Regions from separate parts of the Sphingobium sp. RS1 genome, predicted to be linked through region 2. Evidence: predicted binding sites of a transcription regulator. Region 2 holds the regulator's gene; the other holds the start of a gene.

Region 1 (7,273 bases), 1.6 Mb from region 2:
TCGCCGATCCCGACACGGTCGTCATCGACACGCGCAACGCCTATGAGGTGGCGGTCGGCACGTTCGAGCGCGCGATCGACCCGGAAACCCGTTCCTTCCGCGAATTTCCCGACTGGTTCGACGCCTTCGCCGCCGACCTGAAGGCGCAGGGCCGGACACCCAAGATCGCCATGTTCTGCACCGGCGGCATCCGCTGCGAAAAATCCACCGCGCTGGTGAAGGCGCGCGGCTTCGACGATGTCTACCATCTCAAGGGCGGAATCCTGCGCTATCTGGAGGAAATGCCGGAAGCCGACAGCCGCTGGCAGGGCGACTGCTATGTCTTCGACGAGCGGGTGGCGGTGGGCCATGGCCTCAAGGTCGGCGACTATGCCACCTGCAAGGACTGCGGTCTGCCTTATCGGCGCGATGCAGACCATGACTGCCCCGGCGACGAGTTCGGTGCCTGGCCGCATCGGGGGTAGAGAGATGATCGAATGGGCGATTACCTGCCATTCATGCTGAAGCTAACCTGATCTATTGCTTTCTCGGCTTCATCAACGATCTGCTCGACCAGATCTTCGGTATTTGTGCCGATATATGCGTCCATGCGCCAGCGCCCATCGAGAAAGTGCTGACCGACTGGTGCTTCGATGAAAGCTACAATCTGCGCCAGTTCGCTTTCAGTGAACTCCCAGTTGATATGGCTTTCATATTCCTCCTGCCAGATATGACGATGCTTTTCATAGGCTGATGTAAGCACTGCAAAACTTGCATCGACAGCTTCGCCGAATGTCGCACCGCGCTCAACCGCATATGTAAAAACATGACCATCAGGAATGCCAAATCGCGTTACGAACTTCCCTGTATCGATCTGATGCTGAATGCCTGATGCGACCAAGAAGCGTCGAATAAGATCAACCTTGTAAGCGCTAGGCGGTTCTTCAATCTGGGCTGACGTCATATCCATCACGCCTTTCTGTCGAATCGCATTAAAGTCTGCAAATGAGCAATTTCAAAGCCGTTTCGCCTATCTCAAACCGGCTCCTCCACCAGTTCCGCAATCTCGAACGCATAGCTTTTCCAGCCGCGCATCTTCGCGCCGTCCGCTGCCGGGCCTTTCAGCTTCTTCGCTTCCGCCAGCGAGCGCGTATGGCCCCAGAATACCTCGGTCTTGCCATTTTCGAGCATGGCGACGATCCGCCAATAATGGGTGAGGGGGTCCGCAGTCGGCCCGATCCGCTTAACATAGCCGTCCGGCATGGTCGCGGTCAGATAGCGTTTCTTCTGCCGTGCCATAGGATCAGGCCTGATAGCGGTGCAGCCCGGCACCATGCGCGCGCAGCCATTCACGCGCCGGCCGGGGATCAGCGCCATAGATGCGCCTGTGCGCCGCGTGGAAGGCCGGGCTGTGGTCCATGTGCAGCAGATGGGCCAGTTCATGCGCCACGGTCGCCCGGCGCACCGCCGGCGGGGCCAGGATCAGCCGCCAGCTATAGCGGATCGCCCCGGATGAGGCGCAACTGCCCCAGCGGCTGCGCGTATCGCCCACGCCGACCGACGCCACGATCAGCCCATGTTCTCGCGCCAGTGCGTGACTCTCCGTCTCCAGCACCGCCTTCGCCCGCGCCACCAGCCAGCGCTGCACCCGCGCGCCGACTGATTCCGCCGCGCCGCCCAGCAGCAACCGGTCGCCCTCCAGCCTTATCGTCCGCGTCGCCCCTTCGACCCAGTGGATCAGGACGTCGCGCCCCTCCAATGGGAAGGTCGCACCATGCCCCAGCAGGGTGATCGCCGGCTGCTTGGCCATCTGCGCCCGCACCCAGCCTTCATGATCCTGCGCCCAGCCCAGCGCCTTGTTCAGATTTGCCCGTGCCGGCAGCGACAGGCGCAGCGCCCCGCGCGCACTGTCGATCGTCAACCGATAGGCCCGCGCCCGCGCAGACCGGCGCACCAGCACCGGCATGGCCACGCCGTCGATCAGGATCGCGGCGTCGGCTTCAGACTTCCCACCCTCAGACTTCGCGGTCGACAAGATGATTTTCCCAGTCGCCGGCGTCGGCCTCACCCACTGTCCAGCCGCGTACCGACTGGCCGGCGCGATGCACCGCCTCCCGATCGCCGCAGACCAGATAATGCCAGTCGGGCAGGGGCAGCCCTTCGCCGCGCAGCCGATAGGCGCAGGTGCGCGGCAGCCAGGCTATCTGGCGCACCTTGGCCGGGGTCAGCCGCACGCAATCGGGCACGAACTTGCGCCGGTCCTTGTAATTGCTGCATTGCCCGCTGTGCCGGTCGAGCAGGCGACACGCGATATTGGTCGGATAGATACGCCCCGTATCCTCATCCTGCGCCTTGTGCAGGCAGCATTTGCCGCAACCGTCGCACAAGGCTTCCCACTCGGCCTTGTCGAGTGTGTCGAGGGGCTTTTCCCAGAAGTGCGTCACTTGACCCATTTTTCAAGAAAGGCGAGCACCTTGTCGGGTGCGCCTTCGTCCACATCTGCCGTCGCGGGATCATCCACCGGCACCAGCGCCACCGGCTTGCCGTCGCCATCGAACAGATAGGGCGTGCGGCTGTGGCTGACCAGATAGTCGGTCGTGGCGCCGCCGGCTTTCTCCGGATTATATATGACCACGAAATCCTTCGCTACCTTCGCGATCTGGTCTTTCGTGCCGGTCAGGCCGATCAGGCGCGGGTGGAAGGCCGCGACATAATTTTTGAGCACCGCCGGCCTATCCCGCTCGGGATCGACGCTGATGAACATCGGCTGCACCTTGGCGGCCAGCGCCGGCTTCGCCTTCTCGAACTTGGCGAAAGCCTGCATGATCCGTTGCAGGTCGACCGGGCAGACGTCCGGGCAATAGGTATAGCCGAAATAGACCAGCCGATACTGGCCCTTATACTGGTCCCAGCGCGTCGGCTTGCCGTCCTGGTTGGTGAGCGTAAAGGGCGCCCCGATGCGCGCGCCGATCAATTCGCCCTGTTCGCTCTCCCCGCTTGATGCGTTCCCGCCAGCCCCCATATTGCAGGCAGCCAGCAGGGCAAGAAAGGGCAGAGCCACATAAGGCAGGGCGGCGATGGCGGCGTCTTTGTTCATGGCATGGCCAGCCATGCCCTGCTAGGACGTGATTTGCAATGCAACGGGGCGTATGATGAAGAGCAAGTTCCTTTCCGCTTTCCTGGGGTTGATCTCCATGGCGCTGCTGACGCCCGCCCCGGCGCAGGCGCAGTTTTCGGACAATTATAATTTCCTGAAGGCGGTGAAGGACAAGGACGGACAAAAGGTCACCGACCTCATCCAGAAGCCCGGCTCCACCGTCATCAACAGCCGTGATGTGTCCACCGGCGAAAATGCGCTGCATTTCATCGTCGCCCGGCGCGACGCCACCTGGCTGACCTTCCTGTTGTCGAAGGGCGCCAACCCCAACCTGACCGACAATGACGGCAATACCCCGCTGATGGACGCGGTGCAGGGCCGGTTCGAGGAAGGCGTGCGCGCGCTGCTCAGCTACAAGGCGCAGGTCGACAAGGTGAATGGCAGCGGCGAAACCCCGTTGATCCGGGCGGTGCAGTTGCGCGACATCGGCCTCGTCCGCCTGCTGGTGGCGCAGGGCGCCAATCCCGACAAGCGCGATACCATCGCCGGCATGTCCGCCCGCGACTATGCCGAGCGCGACGGCCGCACCCCCGGCCTGGTCGAAGCGCTGGACGCCGCCAAGACGACCGCCGCGCCCAAGGGCCCGGTCCAGGGTCCGGTCTTCTGATTGCAATTCGGCCGGGCCGGGCGAAGCCTCAGCCTTGCTCGGCCCGCACTTCATCCTCGCTCCACCAGCGCAGATGATGGGCGACCCCACTGCGCAGAATGCAGCTTTCCAGCGCGCTCGCCAGCCGATCCACCGTCTCGCTCGCATCGACCCGGCCCAGCCAGGTCCATATGCGCGGCTTGGACGGCTGGATGAAACAGAGATGCCCGTCGTCATAGGCGGCCAGCGCGCCACAGCCGATCCAGAGCGCAAAGCCCGGATTGTCCAGCGCCACGCACCATCCCCAATCCTCGGCCACCGCCTTGCGGATGCGATAGCCGTGCGCTGGCAGCCCGATCACCAGTTGCCGCGCCAGCAATTCGCCGCGCAACGCTGTGCCGGGCGGATCGCATAAAGCCCCGGATCGAAATTCCAGATGGGACCGCATCTCGCTCCCTGTCGCAGTGGATGGCTGGCCCTTACCAGCCGATCTCCGCAGCATGGTCCGGGTCGCTCAATGCCGTCAACCGCCGTGCGGCGCGCCGGGCGAAGCGCAGCGTCTCCGCCTTGCGCCGCGCGGCCGCCAGCGGCTCGACCGGGGCAGGGCGCACCAGTTCGGCATCATATTGGTCGGCGACGATCAGCCCGGTCCGCATCGGCCACAGCGCCTCGCTGTCGAACAGGGTCAGGTCGAACCCGGCCGGCACTGCCCAATAATAGCGGTCGCAATAGTCGAAATAGTCGGGCCACTTCATGTCGCCCAGCAGATCGGCCTTGCTGCACTTGATCTCCACGATGGTCAGCCGACCGGCCCCGTCGATCGCCATGATGTCGGCCCGGCGCCCGTTGGGCAGCGGCACTTCCAATATCCCGCTCATGTCATGGCGGAAGAAGAGCCGCAGCGTCCCGCGCGCCACCGCCAGCGCAGTGCCGTCGGTCAAAGGGGAACAGGCGTCGATCGGGGCGCTACTCATGGCCGCATCTTAGAACAAGACAGGAACAAATGAAAAGGCCGATTCGGAAAAACCGAACCGGCCTGAAAGTTTCGCCAGCGCGAACAGGCGCGTTATCCGCGCCGATCCTCTCAACGATAGAAGATATGATTGTCGATCGACGCCAGCTTCGCCTTGCCCCAGCCCGGCGAAACGCGGCGGGCGTGGAAGAAGAGCGCGCCTTCCGCGCGGCTGTCCCAGCTGTCGTTCGCCGCGATCTGGGCGATGGCGACGGCCTCGCGCCAGCTGCGGCTTTCGGTGCGCACCGGTGGCATGCCGCCGCCACGCACGAAGCTGAACTGGCTCGGCTGGTAGACGACGCCGCACAGGCTGCTGGCGAAACGGCCGGACTTGGCGCGGTTGATGATGACCCGCGCGACGGCCAGCTGGCCTTCCAGGCTTTCGCCCTTGGATTCGAAATAGACTGCACCCGCGAGGCACTTCATGTCGCCTTCCAGCTCCTCCGGCTCGCCTTGGGCGTCGACCAGAGCAGCGAGGCTGGTGGCCTGCGCGTCGGTATCAGTGGAAAATGCGTTGGCCTTCTTGGCCGAATCCAGCGACTGCGCAACTTCGTGCGGCGCGGAAAAAACGACGGCAGACTGGGTGCCGGTCGAAGCTGTGGCAGGGAAAGCCTGCGGAAGAGAAGTAACCGAAGCCATCGATTCGCTGGCGATCGACATGTCGGAGGCCGTGACCGCAGCGGCGGCGGACAGGGCAAAGGCTGCGACCAGGGCAGCTTTCAGACGAAAACTCATTACGGCTCAAAATCATGCGGTTCTTGGCCGGAAACGTCGTTTTAACTCATATTCTCTGACGTTCGGCCGCCCCCCGTCTGCGTGTTTACCGGCCCCGCCCCCCGTTGGGCGAATTCGGCAACCTGCGCGTTGGCGTTGGGGGCCTGTGCCGAAACCATGACGATGTGTCAACGATCAGCAGAGTGTTTCCACGGCAAACCGTTCCGCTTCCGGGACGTCGAGTTCAACGACCCACAGGTCGGGGTCCGACCTCTGCCGTCGCGCCAGATAGGCGTCCAGTGCCTCCGCTCCGTCATCAGGGGAAGGACCACAGCGCAATAACGCATGACCGCCATCAAAGTTCGACACGCGCTCAAAAAGGGCAGAAAACTGTCCCTTTTCAAGTATCTGAACCAAAATCACGCCGCTGATCTCATCGCCCTTGCGCAAAATGGTGGCGAAGCCGCCGGCAGCCCCCACCCGCCGCCGGAGCGCCCCCACCAGCATCGCGCTGGTGAGCCGCGCGTCAGCGGCCATCGCCCGGCCCATAGCCAGACAGCGAGGAGAGGGGGAATTGCGAGCGCATGAACGTGCCGGTGCCGCGCCCGACCTCCTCGCCATCCGCGTCGATCAGGCTCGCTTCGGCGACATAGACGCGGCGCTTGCCGCTGATCCAGCGGCCTTCCGCGCGGATGCGGCCGGGGCCGATCGGCCGGGTGAAGAGCAGATTGAAGGCAGTGGTCAGCAGGAAGCGGTCGCTGACCAGGCTGTTGGCGGCATAGAAAGCCGCATCGTCCAGCATCTTGAAATAGACGGTGCCATGCACCGCACCGGCGGCATGAAACTGGCTTTCATCGACATCGAAGTCGATCACCGACCGGCCCGGTTCGCTGATCGTCAGTTCCGACCGGAACAGCCGGTTGATCGGCGCGGAGCGATAGAGATTTTCCAGCGCGCGGAAATGCGCCGCCTCGCCACTCGCGCCGCTGATATCTTCAGGCAGCGTCACGCGCCCCGCCGCCCGCCAGCAGCGCATGCAGCGCTTCCGTCGACTGCGCGCCGCGCAGACGTGCCACCTGGCCTTCGTCGCGCAGATAGCGCGACACCCGCGCAAGCGTCTTGAGATGCTCGGCACCGCTGTCGACCGGCGACAGCAGGGCAAAAACGACATCCACCGGCGCATCATCCACCGCGTCGAACGGTACGGCCGGGTCCAGCAGCACGACCACGCCACACATCTGGCCAAGCCCGGCAATCTTGGCATGGGGAATGGCGACGCCGCCGCCAAAGCCGGTCGATCCCAGCCGCTCGCGCTCGAACAGCGCGTCGCCCACTTCGTCCGCGTCCAGATCATAGGCGCAGGCGGCGAGGGTCGCGATCTTCTGGAAGAGCGCTTTCTTGCCGTTCGCCGACAGGCCCGTCGCGAGCGCTTCGGCAGAAACGATGTCGTTGAAGTTAACCATGGTCAATCCGAAACGGCCGAGCCGCGCGGGCGAAAATTCGCGCTTTTCCTCGGACTATCAAAGCCCGGCCCCATAGGCCGCCTGCACCATCAGGTCAACAGGCGGCCGGGAACCGGCGTGGTGTAGCGGCGCGACCCAGCCGCTACCCCGGCATGGGCGGCAAGGCCATGCCCCGCCGCCGCGAACGGTGTCAGCCGCGGGGTTCCACCCAGCCGATCGTGCCATCATGGCGACGATAGACCATGTTATAGGCGGCCGTGCCGGCATTCAGGAACAGCAGCGCATTGGTGTTGCGCAGGTCCAGCATCATGACCGCATCGGACACGCTGGCTTCGGGAATATCGACCCGCGTTTCGGCGACG
Region 2 (8,101 bases):
GGCGCGCTGATCGTGCTGCTGCTATGGCCGGAGGCGCTGACGGGGCCGAGTTTCCAGATGAGCTTCGCGGCGGTGACAGCATTGGTGGCACTGGCGGAGCATCCGCGCTTTCGGGCTTTTGCCGCCGCACGGGACGAAACGTGGGCGCGTAAGCTGGCCCGAAATCTGGCGGTGATGCTGGCGACGGGCATCGCTGTCGAATTGACCCTGATGCCGATCGCGCTGTTCCATTTCCACAAGGCCGGCCTGCTGGGCGCCTTCGCCAATCTGATCGCCATTCCGCTCACCACCTTTGTCGTCATGCCGCTGGAGGCGCTGGCGCTGCTGCTGGATGTGGCCGGGCTGGGTGCGCCGGCCTGGTGGCTGACCGAGCAGGCGCTGAACCTGCTGCTGTTGCTGGCTCATGGCGTGTCGGCCAGCCCGATGGCCAGTCTGCTGGCGCCGACCATGGGGGCGGGCCTGTTCGGTATCGCGATGATCGGCCTGCTCTGGAGCCTGCTGTGGCGAACGCGCTGGCGCTGGCTAGGCCTGCCTGCTGTCCTGATGGCTGTGGCAGTGACCTTTGCTGCGTCGCCACCGGATATCTTGGTGACTGGAGACGGTCGCCATGTGGCGGTGCGGACGGAAAAGGGCATGGCGATATTGCGCGATCGAGCAGGCGATTATGTGCGCGACGTGCTGTCGGAAAGTGCCGGCTATGATGGCGAACTGGCGGCGATTGCCGACTTGCCGGCGGCGCGCTGTTCCGTGGATCTCTGCGCTGTCCGGCTAAAAGACGGCAAAGGACGCAACTGGCGACTGCTGTTCACACGCAGCGATGTGTTGATTGGCCGGCAAGATTTTGCCCGGGATTGCGCCACAGCGGATATCGTGGTCAGCGATCGCGGCCTGCCACGCTGGTGCCGCCCGCGCTGGATGAAGATCGACCGCCGGTTGCTGGCGCGGACCGGCGGTCTGTCGATCGGTTTGGAACGGGGCGAAGTTCACACCGTCCATCGGCCCGGCGATGCCCATCCCTGGATCAGTCGCCCAAGGCCCCGGCCAAAAGAGGGGCAGCCGAGAAGGGCGACGCCTTAATTATAGCGACGCAGCAGCCCGGCCAGCTTGCCCTGAATGCGGACCTGCCGGGGGTCATAGATTTGCGGCTCATAGGCGCTATTGGCCGGGTCCAGCCGTACCCGGCTGCCTTCCCGGCGGAAATATTTGAGCGTGGCTTCGGCTTCGTCGATCAGGGCGACGACGATCTGCCCTTCGCGGGCGACATCGGTGCGCTGGATCAGGGCGAAGTCGCCGTCGAGGATACCGGCTTCCATCATCGAATCGCCGGACACTTCCAGCGCATAATGGTCGCCCGCGCCGAGCAGGGCGGCCGGCACGGAGAGCATGGTCTGCCCTTCCATCGCCTCAATCGGGACACCGGCTGCGATCCGGCCGTGCATCGGGATTTCGATCACGTCATTGGCCGCGATCGGCAGGATCGGCGCGGACGTCACCAGCTTGGGCTTGGGCGGAACGATCGGCGTAGGCGCACGGTGCATCGCGTCGGGCAGCTTGAGCACTTCCAGCGCGCGGGCGCGGTTGGGCAGGCGGCGGATGAAGCCGCGCTCTTCCAGCGCATTGATAAGGCGATGGATGCCTGATTTGGAGCGCAGGTCGAGCGCGTCCTTCATTTCCTCGAACGAAGGCGATACGCCGCCCTCGTCCAGTCGGGTCTGAATGAAGCTCAGCAATTCCTGCTGCTTGGGCGTCAACATCGCGGTCCTCCGTGGAACGTATGAGGAACGCATAGGAAACAGATCGGGCTTAGTCAAGCGTCCTGCGTGTCAGAGCGGCACGATCGTGACCCGCGTCCCCGGATCGGCTGGCGGCGATCCAGCCGGGCGCAGGATCAGGCAGTCGGCGCGGGCCATGGCGGCGGTGGCGGCGCTGTCTTGCGAGGTGACGGAGACGATGCCGTCGGGCGCACGCCAGGCTCGCAGATAATCGTCGCGATCGCCGGTTTGCGGCAGGGCTGAGGCCAACTGCGCCTCGGTCGTCAGCGGCAGCGGATCGCGCGCGCCGCTGATGTGGCGGACGAGCGGGAGCAGGAAGAGCGTCGCGGTGACGAAGGCGGAGACGGGATTGCCGGGCAGGCCGAGGAACAGGCTGTCGCTCAGCCGTCCGGCCATTAACGGCTTGCCGGGGCGCATCCGGATCTTCCAGAAATCGAGTGTGCCTCCGGCCTGGATGAAGGCGGGGCGGACGAGATCATGATCGCCCACTGACGCGCCGCCGGTCGAGACGATGATGTCGGCATCCTTGCAGCGCTCCAGCGCGGCGACCATCGCGTCAAGATCGTCCGGCACGATGCCGAGGTCGATGATATCGCATGGAACGGCGGCGAGCAGCGCCGCGAGCATCGGCGCGTTGGAGGACGGCAGCAGGCCCGCCGGCGTCGGCGCGCCCGGCGCGACCAGTTCATTGCCGGTGGAGAGTATGACGATGCGGGGACGATGGGCTACCGGCAGGGCGCCATGTCCGCCCAGCACGGCAAGGGCGATTTGTGCGGGGCCGAGGCGGCTGCCTGCCTCCAGCAGGATCGCGCCCTTCGCAAAGTCTGACGCGGCCGGGCGGACATGGCGGCCGGGCGCCAGCGGATCGGCGCTGGCGGTCAGCCGATCGCCGTCGCGGATTGCATTTTCCTGGATCAGGATAGTGTCGGCGCCCGGCGGCAGGGGCGCGCCGGTGAAGATGCGGCAGGCCTCGCCGGGGGCAAGTGGTGGCTGAATGCCGGTGCCGGCCGCGCTTTCGGCGGTGACCCGCCAGGGACCGGGCATTTCGGTGGCGCGCACGGCATAGCCGTCCATCGCTGACAGGTCCGCCCAGGGCTGGTCGCGTAGCGCGGTCAGATCCTGCGCCAGCCAGCGGCCGACGGCATTAGCAATGGGCACGGTTTCCACCGGCAGCCGGTCGGCGAGCGCGAACAGGCGGGCCTGCGCCTCTGCGACCGGCAGCAAACTCATGGGACGCGGCGCCAGTCGCCGGACTTGCCGCCGGTCTTGGCTTCCAACTGGACGGCGCCGATGACCATCGCCTTGTCCAGCGCCTTGGCCATGTCATAAATGGTGAGCAACGCCACGGAAGCGGCGGTCAGCGCCTCCATCTCCACCCCGGTCTGGCCGGCAGTGCGGGCAGTAGCTGTGACGGTAACGCCGGCTGCATCCAGATCGAAATCGACCGTCACGGCGCTGAGCGCGATCGGGTGGCAGAGCGGGATGATGTCGGCGGTCTTCTTCGCTGCCATGATGCCCGCGACCCGTGCCACCGCGAGTACGTCACCCTTCTTGACCAGCCCATCGGCAATGGCCTTGGCGGCTTCAACGCTCATGTCGATGCGGCCGGAAGCGACGGCTTCGCGCGCCGTCACTGCCTTCGCCCCGACATCGACCATGCGTGCCGCGCCATCCTCGTCCAGATGGGTGAGGCTGCTCATGCCCCGGTCAGCAGGTTGCGGGTGGCGGCCTCCACATCGGCCTGCCGCATCAGCGTTTCGCCGACCAGGAAGCAGCGCACGCCATGATCGGCCATGGCGGTGAGGTCGGCATGGCTGCCAAGGCCGCTTTCGGCGACGAAGGTGCAGCCTTCGGGCGCCTTGCCCACCAATTCATAAGTGCGGGCGAAATCGACCGAAAAGTCACGCAGGTCGCGATTATTGACGCCGATCAAGCGCGAGCGAAGGTTCAGTGCGCGTTCCAGTTCGGCTTCGTCATGCACCTCGATCAGGGCATCCATGCCAAGACCGAGCGCGGCGTCCTCGATTTCCTGCATCTGGCCATCGTCCAGCGCCGCGACGATGATGAGGATCGCGTCGGCGCCGAGCGAACGGCTTTCCAGCACCTGCCAAGGATCGACCAGGAAATCCTTGCGCAGCACCGGCAGCGCGCAGGCGGAACGGGCGGCCATCAGATAATCGTCATGACCCTGAAAATAAGGTTCGTCGGTGAGGACCGAGAGGCAGGCCGCGCCGCCGGCAGCATAGGACTGGGCATGGGCGGGCGGATCGAAATCGGCGCGGATCAGGCCCTTGGAGGGGCTGGCCTTCTTCACTTCCGCGATCAGGCCGAAGCCGGAGCGGGCAGCATCGTCCAGCGCCTTGCGGAAGCCGCGCGGCGGCGTCTGCTCGCTGGCGCGGGCGTGGAGTGCGGCAATGCTGGTCGCGGCCTTGCGGCGGACGACATCCTCACGTTTGAAGTCGCAGATTTCGATCAGCTTGTTCGTCATTTGTAGGCAATCCAGCAATTGAGCAGAGCGTTGGCAAGGCCGCGGTCGATGGTTTCGGCGGCTTCCTCCACGCCTTCGCGAAGGTTGGATACGGCGTCGGCCACGACAAGGGCGGCAGCGGCGTTGAGCAGCACGGCGTCACGGTAAGGGCCGACCTCGCCCTGAAGCAGGGCGCGCAGGGCGGCGGCATTATGGGCGGCGTCCCCGCCTCGGATCGCCTCGACCGGATGGGTGGAGAGGCCGAGTTCCGCGGCGGTCAGGCGGTGCATGGCGACAAGGTTATGGCCCTTCACTTCCGCCATGTCATTGCCACCGGCGAGCGAGAGTTCGTCCAGCCCTTCATCGCCGGAAATAATCATCGCCCGGTCGACGCCCAGTTCGGCCAGCGCCTCGGCATAGATGGGGACATAGGCGGGGCGGGCGATGCCGACCAACTGGCGGCGGACGCCGGCCGGATTGGCGAGCGGTCCCATCAGGTTGAAGATGGTGCGTTCGCCGATCGCCTTGCGGATCGGGCCGAGTCGCTTGAGCGCAGGGTGGTAATTTTGCGCGAAGAGGAAACAGATGCCGAGATCGGCGAGGGTGGCCTCTGCGGTCGCGGCGGCCTTGTCGAGGTTGAGACCGAGGGCTTCGAGCGTATCGGCGGCGCCCGCCTTGGACGAGGCGGCGCGGTTGCCGTGCTTCGCTACGGGCACGCCGGCGGCGGCGACGACGAGGGATACGGCAGTCGAGACGTTGAGCGTATGATGGCCATCGCCCCCGGTGCCGCAAACGTCGATCGCGCCGGCAGGGGCGCTGACCGATATCATCCGGGCCCGCATGGCGCGGGCGGCGGCGGCGATTTCGGTGGCCGTCTCGCCGCGCCGGGCCATGGTGACGAGGAAATCGGCGATGGCGTCGTCGCTGAGATCGGCGTCGAACAGCAGGTCGAAGGCCATGGCAGCGGCATCGGCCGACAGCGGCGTGGAAGGATCGGGCAGGCTGGTCATCGCCATCGGCCTTAGTCGGCGCGGGGGCGATGAGTCGAGGGGGCGTTATGCGTTAACTTCGCACTTTTCCCGCTGATTCCGTAATTAGATTTCCTATTGCGGACATATTCGCAAAGCGGCCGGGCCATCATAGCCCGATCATGCCCAATAGGACAGGATCAGGCCGCTTCGCGCTCCCGCACCGGCAGGCCGGCAATGCGGAGGAAATTGGCCAGCATGTCATGGCCATGTTCGGTTGCGATGCTTTCCGGGTGGAACTGCACCGAATGGATCGGCAGGCTCGCGTGGCGGAAGCCCATGACCGAGCCGTCGGCGCTGGTGGCGTTGACCACCAGATCGGCCGGAATATCCTCCACGATCAGTGAGTGATAGCGGGTCGCGGTGAAGGGCGAGGGCAGCCCTGCGAACAGGCCGGTGCCGTCATGGGTGACGGGCGAAGTCTTGCCGTGCATCAGGCCGCCACGCACCACCTTGCCACCGAAATGCTGGCCGATCGACTGATGGCCGAGGCATACGCCCAGCAGCGGTGCGCCGGCATCGGCACAGGCCGCGACCAGATCCAGGCTGACGCCCGCTTCATTGGGGGTGCAGGGACCGGGCGAGAGCAGGAATGCCTTCGCGCCGCTGGACAGGGCCTGGCCCGCCGAAATGGCGTCGTTGCGGACGACCTCTACCTCAGCGCCCAACTCCATCAGATAATGGACCAGGTTCCAGGTGAAGCTGTCATAATTGTCGATGACGAGGATCATGGCGCAGAGCCTTAGCGCGGGATGGGCGCGGGGGGAAGTGGGGAGAGCATTCTGCTAGCGGAGCGGCATCCCGCGTAACTATGTGGCAGAGCTAAGGACAAGGCCTTCATCGAAAGGTACAATCTCCTTCCTAGGCGAAGTCAGTAGTCCGCCGCAGATGTAGCCCTGCCGTTCAGCTGTTTTTGGGCCTTGTTGCCAAAAGCCTACACTGATGAAAGTGAAGCCACAGCGTGAGTTAAACCCAAGATGCAAGCCGATGGAATATTCAGACGGCCCATCTGCTTTGAGTAAAGCCTCAGCAGCAGAAAGCCGAATATGGTTGCAGTACCCATATAGCGCGAGGGCGGTAGCAATCAGCAGCGCCGCTTTTGCTATCGTTGCTAATTTCGGTCTGACGGGGGACATGAGCGAACTATGAAAGAAGCGCCACGCCGGATCAAGCCTGTCCTGAGCCTGTCGAAGGGGTCGGGGTGACGGTTAAGAGCCTGTGCTACCCCGTGGCCAGTCGAACGCTATTGCCATTTCCCCACTGTCCCGGCCTTCCGCGTCGAACCGTCGTTCCATCATCGTGCCGCGCCCGTCATGGTCGATCACGACGATGCTGCTGCATCGGGTGCCGTAGACGGGGTTGCGGATGAAGATGGGGGAGGTTGCGGCTTCGTCCGGGGCGTCGGAGGGGATGGCGGGGGCGATGCCGGCGTCGGGCAGGCTTTCAAGGCGCAGCGCGTCGAACAGGCGGGAGGGTTCCTGCGCGCTGTCGGTCAGCCAGTTCAGCAGCGCGGCCTTGAGCGCCAGCGTCTTGGGCCATGGCGCGTCGAGCGTGCCGTTGGACAGCCCGTAGAGGCCGGGCGTCAGCCCCGTGCGCAGCGGTTGCGGCCGGTTGGTGAGGAAATGCGCGCGGTCCTGCTCGATCAGGATGAGGTTGAAGGGGTTGAAATCCTCCAGCCGCGCCTGCGCCACATCGCCATAGGCGCCGTCGCTCGCCAGCAGGTCCGTCACCAGCGCGCCGCGAGAGGCGCGGTCGGGCTGCGGGCCGCCATGGCCGCGCAAATTGGTCACGATTGCGGCGCGACCGGCCTGCGACACGCCGAGCCAGGTGCCGCCCGATTGCAGGTCGCGCCCCGCGATCAGGCCGGGGCGTTCATCCCAGCGGGCGAGCGGGGCGGCGGGACGCGCATGATATTCGTCGCGATTGCCGATCAGGATGAGGCGCCAGCGCGGGTGCGCGGCAAGGGCCATGGCCATGATGCACATGGCCCGATCTATCGCGCCGCAGGTGGCTCAAGTCCATGGCTTGAAAAAGGCGGCGAGTGGCGCCATATGGGGGATGCCGGGTTCGCCCGGCTATGGTGATAAATGGTGTCGTGTAATAGACGCAGCGGACCCGGGGGCAGTACCCGGCGGTTCCACCACATGTCCCGTGACGGCTCGGCCGAAACGGGGTGTCTGACGGGGCCGAACTAGGATCGACGTGTGTTCAAAGACGATGTTTTTACCCGGCCCGTGTAAGCCGTTAAACTGTGCAAAACTCATAAGTGCCAACGATAACGAAGCACTCGCCATTGCAGCGTAATTGAGGGCCTCACGGCCTGACGTTACTCTAAAATAGCGCGGTTGAACCCACCGGGCAACAGAAGGGAATTCAGCGGTCTCCAGGGCACCGGGCAACAGAAGTCCCTGGACCTTATCCCGTCATCGTCACGCTTTCAGGTCGCCCACGCGGCGACGGCGTCGTGCGTCTGCGATTCCCCTGATTCGAATCGCTGGATTTTACCCTGTCTTTTCGATTACGCTTTTATGACAGTATGAAGTAAAATTCATATCATATTGATTTTACATGAAAGAAACTTGTTTTAGGCGCCATCGTGCCATCTTGTCCTGATGTCATCTAAATGAAATACTTCTGGCTATGTTAGGAAGTTTTTTCGAGGAGATCGGGATATGAAAAAGGCCGCTATGATGATGGGTCTGGCGCTGGCAGCGATGATGCCGGGCATGGCTCAGGCGGCGCCCGAGGAGATGGTCGTGGTCGGCGCGCCGGACGGCACGCTGGCGGCGACCGCGATCCAGGCCGGTCGTTTCGCCGATGCGCAGCGCAAGCTG

What was found. The regulator LexA, encoded in region 2, represses DNA repair genes until DNA is damaged. The targets are predictions, from matches to a motif close to GTTCCNCNCTTGTTCT.
Region 1: ACNHGR_RS13975 (MmcB family DNA repair protein) is a predicted target of LexA. The motif match lies at 4,708-4,723, and genes of this name have one in related genera.

What each region holds. Positions count from the first base shown of each region.
Region 1 covers NZ_JBLZXE010000002.1:2,513,711-2,520,983, forward strand. The annotation lists gene trhO (oxygen-dependent tRNA uridine(34) hydroxylase TrhO) at 1-464, shown strand, start outside; gene ACNHGR_RS13940 (DUF2059 domain-containing protein) at 485-943, opposite strand; gene ACNHGR_RS13945 (hypothetical protein) at 1,015-1,278, opposite strand; gene ACNHGR_RS13950 (M48 family metallopeptidase) at 1,283-1,945, opposite strand; gene ACNHGR_RS13955 (YcgN family cysteine cluster protein) at 1,995-2,432, opposite strand; gene ACNHGR_RS13960 (SCO family protein) at 2,420-3,091, opposite strand; gene ACNHGR_RS13965 (ankyrin repeat domain-containing protein) at 3,132-3,743, shown strand; gene ACNHGR_RS13970 (hypothetical protein) at 3,772-4,170, opposite strand; gene ACNHGR_RS13975 (MmcB family DNA repair protein) at 4,202-4,696, opposite strand; gene ACNHGR_RS13980 (cell wall hydrolase) at 4,807-5,469, opposite strand; gene ACNHGR_RS13985 (DUF1491 family protein) at 5,644-5,985, opposite strand; gene ACNHGR_RS13990 (PaaI family thioesterase) at 5,975-6,484, opposite strand; gene ACNHGR_RS13995 (PTS sugar transporter subunit IIA) at 6,444-6,911, opposite strand; gene hpf (ribosome hibernation-promoting factor, HPF/YfiA family) at 7,102-7,273, opposite strand, start outside.
Region 2 covers NZ_JBLZXE010000002.1:930,698-938,798, reverse strand. The annotation lists gene ACNHGR_RS06155 (ComEC/Rec2 family competence protein) at 1-1,077, shown strand, start outside; gene lexA (transcriptional repressor LexA) at 1,074-1,754, opposite strand; gene ACNHGR_RS06145 (molybdopterin molybdotransferase MoeA) at 1,824-3,002, opposite strand; gene moaC (cyclic pyranopterin monophosphate synthase MoaC) at 2,999-3,472, opposite strand; gene trpC (indole-3-glycerol phosphate synthase TrpC) at 3,469-4,260, opposite strand; gene trpD (anthranilate phosphoribosyltransferase) at 4,257-5,249, opposite strand; gene ACNHGR_RS06125 (anthranilate synthase component II) at 5,408-5,998, opposite strand; gene ACNHGR_RS06120 (NRDE family protein) at 6,476-7,252, opposite strand; RNA gene ssrA (transfer-messenger RNA) at 7,289-7,643, shown strand; gene ACNHGR_RS06110 (tetratricopeptide repeat protein) at 7,940-8,101, shown strand, end outside.